DNA from 2 places in the Thalassotalea psychrophila genome. Region 2 is predicted to be linked to the other one. Evidence: riboswitches for the same ligand, from Rfam matches in the RefSeq annotation. Region 2 holds a riboswitch; the other holds the start of a gene.
The links. A riboswitch is a leader RNA that binds a small molecule or an ion and turns the genes downstream of it on or off. The one in region 2 is predicted to bind thiamine pyrophosphate.
Positions count from the first base shown of each region.

Region 1: it holds a riboswitch for thiamine pyrophosphate, as region 2 does, so the genes downstream of both, RGQ13_RS09950 (TonB-dependent receptor) here and thiC (phosphomethylpyrimidine synthase ThiC) in region 2, are expected to answer to the same signal.

Region 1 is NZ_CP134145.1:2,446,723-2,450,158, forward strand. It holds gene RGQ13_RS09940 (DUF4136 domain-containing protein) at 43-639, shown strand; gene hinT (purine nucleoside phosphoramidase) at 650-1,000, shown strand; TPP riboswitch at 1,149-1,280, shown strand; gene RGQ13_RS09950 (TonB-dependent receptor) at 1,365-3,436, shown strand, end outside.
Region 2 is NZ_CP134145.1:2,627,009-2,630,444, forward strand. It holds gene RGQ13_RS10710 (3-deoxy-7-phosphoheptulonate synthase) at 195-1,241, shown strand; TPP riboswitch at 1,411-1,525, shown strand; gene thiC (phosphomethylpyrimidine synthase ThiC) at 1,655-3,436, shown strand, end outside.

The DNA of each region.
Region 1 (3,436 bases), 180 kb from region 2:
CTTAGTACTATTAGACACATAGACTTTTATTGAGATGTATTTATGAAATTATCATATTTTAAATTAGCTGCTTTATTACTATTATTATCTGGTTGTGCCACAACTTATAACCCGGATATAGATTACAACCCGGAATATAACTTTAACCAGTTACAAACATTTGTTGTTTTAGATGATTTTGAAGCAAACCAGCAAGCGTCAAAAACTCTTAACCGTAATTTAAGCAGTTTAGACAATGATCGTTTAATTAAGGCGATAAGCAATACGCTAAAACAAAAAGGTATGATTGAAGCTGATAAAACTGACGCTGATATGCAAGTACGTTTCCAGTTAGTTACTAAGGATAAAACTCAACTTAGAACCTACAACACTGGCTTTTATCAATGTTGGCGCTGTAGAGGCCATTATGGATACGGTGGTATAGCTCCTGTACAACAGGTTGAAATTAAAGATTATGTTGAAGGTACCATTATTATTGATTTTGTCGATCCTGCAGAAGGAAAGTCAGTTTGGCGCTCTGTCGTGTCTAAAGCGATTAAGAAAACCAAGATACCTGTTGAAGAAAAACAAGCTAAAATACAAGAATTGGTTAATGCCATGCTAGTAAGTTTTAAAGCTCCTGTTTTGCCAGCCCAATAAAGGAATTGTAATGAATGAAGAAACCATATTTTCAAAAATAATTCGTCAAGAAATTCCAACACCTTTGTTGTATCAAGATGATTTGGTGACTGCTTTTCGTGATATTTCTCCAAAAGCTCCTAGTCATATTTTAATTATTCCTAACAAACTTATTCCAACGACTAATGATGTCGAAGAAGAAGATGAATTAACGCTTGGAAGAATGATCACCGTAGCTAAAAAACTAGCGCTTGAAGAGGGCATTAGTGAAGATGGTTATCGATTAATTATGAATTGCAATAATCATGGTGGGCAAGAGGTTTATCATATTCATATGCATTTGCTTGGCGGGAAACGATTAGGACCAATGCTATCGGTTTAAATTAATTTAATAGAACACTCTGTTAATAAGCCAGATATTTATCTGGCTTATGTGTTCTTGTAAGTAGATATCACAATATGTGTAGAGCAAAAGTTCAAATAATTATAGTTACAAGTATTTACAAAGTCTAAAAACTTGGTACTATTCGCACCGAGCCAGGGGGTGTTGTTATTTAATATGAATGACAACTGAGATGCACTTCACAATTAACTATTGTAAAAGCAAACCCTTTGAACCTGAACCGGATAATACCGGCGTAGGGATGGTTAAGAAAACAAGGGGCTTGTTTTTGTGTAGCTTCACAATTTTCTATATTTCCTTCTTTGTGCCGGATCTCCATTATAAAATTAATATGAGATCTGTAATGAATCTTCAAAACGCTTTTAAAGCTACTAAATCATCTTTAGCTACTGCTATTACATTGGCTTTAATTCCAACAACTGTACTTGCCCAAACAACGACTGAAGCTGAATTAGACAAAGACCTTGAAGTTATTCAAGTAGTCGGCGATTTTCGTGAACAAAACTTGCAAAAAACGGCATCGTCTTTATCAGTCGTTAATAATGATGATATAGCCCTGCGTAACGCGCAAAACCTTGAAGAAATTGTCCTAGCTACACCCAATGTGAATTTTTCCAGTGGTTCAAGTCGTGCCCGTTATTATCAAATTCGTGGTATAGGTGAACGTAGTCAGTTTAAAGAGCCAATTAACCCATCGGTTGGTGTCATAATTGATGAAGTAGATTTCACCGGAATTGGTAGTGCAACGTCATTATATGACGTTAAGCAAGTAGAAATTTTTAGGGGCCCTCAGGGAACTAAATTTGGCGCAAGTGCAATGGCTGGTGTCATTAATATTACTACCTTTGATCCGGCTCAAGACTTTGAAGGCTCTGTTAAAGTAATGGCGGGTAATTATAATTCTTCATCATTAGGTCTGATGTTATCAGGCCCTGCAACCGATAAACTTGGGTATCGCTTTGCTATAGAACAATTTCAAAGTGATGGATTTATTGAAAATACTTATTTGGATAAAGAAGATACCAATAATAAAGACGAATTAACTGTCCGAACTAAACTTCAATACAAACCAACAAACGATTTAATAATCGATATGTCATTATTCTATTTAGATTTTGATAATGGCTATGACGCGTTTTCTTTAGATAATAACCGCGAAACCTTATCTGATCAGCCAGGGTTCGATACTCAAGAGACCGTAGCTACGAGTGTAAAAGCTACTTATAGTGGTTTAAACACTTTCGATGTAGTCACAATAGTCAGTTATGCCGATTCAGATCTTGACTATGGTTATGATGAGGATTGGAGTAATGCTGAACTATGTCTAGAAAATGATTGCCCTTGGGGAGATTACTCTTCAACAGATCATTATTTTCGAGAAAAAACGACATCGACACAAGAGCTTAGATTAGTTTCAAAACCCGATCATCAAATACTTGCCAATACAACATCTTGGGTTGCTGGAATTTATCACAAAACTGAAGATGAAGATTTACTGCGTCAATATACCTACAATGATGGTGATTATTTATCAGAATTTGAAGCTACTACTATTGCTGGTTTTGTTCAGCTAGACAGTAAACTTTCAAATAATTTAACTTTAACAACCGGTATTCGTTTTGAAGACAGAGATGCTGATTATAGTAATTCAGAAGGTACGTCGTTTGAGCCTTCCGATTCTATGGTAGGCGGTAAAGTTGTTTTAGCTTATGAAGCAACAGATGATAGCTTAGTGTATGGCTCGGTTAACCGCGGATTTAAAGCCGGCGGGGTTAATTCAACGGGAAGTTTAAGCGATGAAAATCGTGAATTCGAACCTGAATATGTAATGAATTACGAATTAGGCTTAAAACAAAACTATCTAGATGGTGATGCTTACGCTCGTTTTGCAATATTTTATATGGATAGAACTGACATGCAAGTTAGCACCTATGCAGCCAACAAACGTCCAGACGGTAGTGAAGAATTTATTACTTACTTAGATAACGCGGCTGAAGGCACTAACCAAGGTATTGAAATTGATGCTGCTTGGAATATAAGCGACTCTTTTGAAGTGTATGGCGCGTTTGGTTTATTAGATTCTGAATACGTAGATTTTATTAATGGTAATGGTGATGACTTATCCGGTCGAGAACAAGCTCATGCGCCAAAATATCAATACAATGTAGGTGTTAATTACTATGTGAATGATCAATGGTTAGTGAATGTGAATGTAGATGGTAAAGATGAATATTTCTTTTCAGATACTCATGAAGAAAAATCTGATGCCATTGATTTAGTAAATGCATCAATCACCTATTTCCAAGACAGCTGGCAAGTTAAGCTGTGGGGCCGCAACATTACAGATAAAGATTATCAGACCCGTGGTTTTTATTTTGGTAATGATCCTCGCGATAGCTATACTGCAAAGGGATA
Region 2 (3,436 bases):
ATTCGTCCATGAATAAAACAAAAATTTAGCCATCCATGGCATTTTTGCATATAATTCGTCCATGAATAAAACAAAAATTTTAACCATCCATGGTATTTTTGAATATAATTCGTCCATGAATAAAAAAACGGTTCCCTTAGGAGCCGTTTTTACCTATATTAGCGCCAGTTTAAGCATTATAAAAAAGACTTTACATGACTATTAGAACTGATGAGTTTCGTACCTCACTAATCGACCATTTAGTATCACCTGCACAACTTGCTCGTGATATACCCTTGTCTGATAAAAACGCCCAACACATAATCGATTCAAGAAACACCATTGAAAACATTATCAGCGGTAAAGATAAGCGTTTATTAGTTATAATTGGTCCATGTTCAATACACGATACTAGCGCAGCTTTAGACTATGCTGAAAAACTTAAAGTTTTACATGAACAATATATAGATGATTTATACATTGTTATGCGTGTCTATTTTGAAAAACCTCGTACTACGGTTGGCTGGAAAGGTTTGATAAGTGATCCTGACTTAGATAAATCGTTCAATGTAGAGAAAGGCTTGCACCTAGCACGTAATTTATTAATGCAAATTAATGATATTGGCTTACCTACTGCCACTGAATTTTTAGATATGGTTACGGGTCAATATATCTCGGATCTAATTAGCTGGGGTGCTATAGGAGCTCGTACTACCGAATCACAAGTTCATCGCGAATTAGCGTCAGCACTTTCTTGTCCAGTTGGTTTTAAAAATGGTACTGATGGTAACGTAAAAATTGCTATTGATGCTATTCAGGCATCTAGTGTGCCACACGTTTTATATTCTCCGGATAAAACTGGACAAATGTGTATTTATCGCACTACAGGTAATCCATTTGCCCATATAATATTACGTGGTGGCAAAGTTCCAAATTACTCTTTAGATGATGTAAACAGTGCTTGTGGAAAGCTTAATGACGCAAACCTAACACCTAGTATTATGATTGATTGTAGTCACGGTAATAGTGATAAAGATCACCGTAAACAAGTAAATGTTGCCCTAGATTTAGCTGAACAAATTAAAGCTGGTTCTACTGGGGTATTTGGTGTGATGATTGAAAGCTTCTTAGTAGAAGGCAACCAAAAAGTCATTGCTGAGCAGGAACTTGTGTATGGCCAAAGTATTACCGATGCTTGCGTTAACTTAGAGCAAAGCGAACAAATACTTAATATATTGCAACAAGCCATTCAAACTCGGTAACTAACATAAGTCAAACTGCATTTGTTGATAACACTCAGGGGATCAACAAATGTACGCTCTTAAAATGCCTACATTCATTTGATATATAAATCATTTATAACAACGTTAATAAATATTATAACAAAATACCAGCTGCCCCTTTATTTTTTAGAACGAATCGTTATAATCAAACTTCTTGTCGGAGTGCCAAAGTAACCACTGGTTATTTAGCTGAGATCGCATTTGCGGGATCCGTAGAACCTGTTCAGGTTAACACCTGCGAAGGAAACAAGGGGAGCGAAATATAGAATTCACCCTAAAATGTCTATTCTATCTCTACATTCTTACCTTTCTACACTCCGTCTTTTGTAATACCAATTCCAATAATTATCGTGACTTGGTAATAACTAATATTTATACAAAAGGCTTTTTAAATGAACAAACCTACTCGTCGTGAACGCCGTCAATCGGCTGAGCTGTTTTTATCTGATTTAAATAAACTTTCATTTCCCAACAGCAAAAAGATATACATCAACGGTGATATTCATCCAATTAAAGTTGGCATGCGCGAGATAGCCGTGGCAGACACCTTTGTTGGAGGCAGTGAAGAAAATCCAATTCTGGAGCCTAATGAAAGTATCCCTGTTTATGATACGTCAGGACCTTTTACAGACCCAGATATCAGTATTGATGTGCATAAAGGTTTGCCAAAATTACGAGCAGCTTGGATAAATCAACGTAATGATACCGAAGAGCTATCCAATGCTTCATCTGGTTATAGTCAGCAGCGCCTGTCTGACGAAGGCCTAGACCACATCAGGTTTGAGAGTTTACCTAAAGTAAAACGAGCTAAAACAGGCAAAAACGTTACCCAGATGCATTATGCACGCAAAGGTATTATAACCCCGGAAATGGAATACATTGCTATACGAGAAAACTTAAAACTAGCTTCACTTTCCGATGAAGTATTGCTACAGCAACATAAAGGTCAGGGGTTTGGCGCACAAATACCCGAACAAATCACTGCTGAGTTTGTTCGCGAAGAAGTTGCCAGGGGTCGTGCTATTATTCCAGCCAACATTAATCACCCTGAAGCAGAGCCAATGATCATTGGCCGTAATTTTTTAATTAAAGTTAATGCTAATATTGGTAATTCAGCGGTTTCTTCATCTATTGAAGAAGAAGTAGAAAAACTTGTTTGGTCAACCAAATGGGGGGCAGACACAGTAATGGACTTATCTACGGGGCGTTACATCCATGAAACCCGCGAATGGATCATTCGTAACTCCCCTGTCCCTATTGGTACCGTGCCTATTTACCAAGCGTTAGAAAAAGTAAACGGTATTGCCGAAGACTTAACTTGGGAAGTATTTCGCGACACCCTTATTGAACAAGCAGAGCAAGGTGTTGATTATTTCACGATACACGCTGGGGTTTTATTACGATATGTGCCAATGACGGCTAAGCGCTTAACTGGCATTGTGTCTCGTGGCGGCTCGATTATGGCTAAATGGTGTTTGGCTCATCATCAAGAGAATTTTTTGTATACCCATTTTGAAGAAATTTGTGAGATATGTAAGCGTTATGATGTGTCTTTCTCTTTAGGTGACGGTTTACGTCCTGGCTCAATTCAAGATGCCAATGATGAAGCTCAGTTTAGTGAATTACGCACGTTAGGCGAGTTGACTAAAATTGCTTGGCAACATGATGTACAAGTGATCATCGAAGGCCCTGGTCATGTACCTCTGCATATGATCAAAACCAATATGGAAGAACAAATTGAGCATTGCGGCGAAGCGCCATTTTATACGCTAGGCCCTCTAACGACTGATATTGCTCCGGGATATGATCACATAACCTCTGGCATAGGTGCAGCCAATATTGGTTGGTATGGCTGTGCAATGCTTTGTTATGTTACGCCAAAAGAGCATTTAGGTTTACCTAATAAAGAAGATGTTAAAGAAGGCTTAATTACTTATAAAATTGCCGCCCATGCTGGTGATTTAGCTAAAGGTCACCCCGGCGCCCAAATTCGTGACAATGCATTGTCAAAAGCTCGGTTTGAATTTAGATGGGTAGACCAGTTTAATTTGGGTTTAGATCCAGACAGAGCTCGAGAATATCACGATGAAACCTTGCCGCAAGAATCTGGTAAAGTCGCCCATTTTTGCTCTATGTGCGGGCCAAAATTCTGCTCGATGAAAATTAGCCAAGAT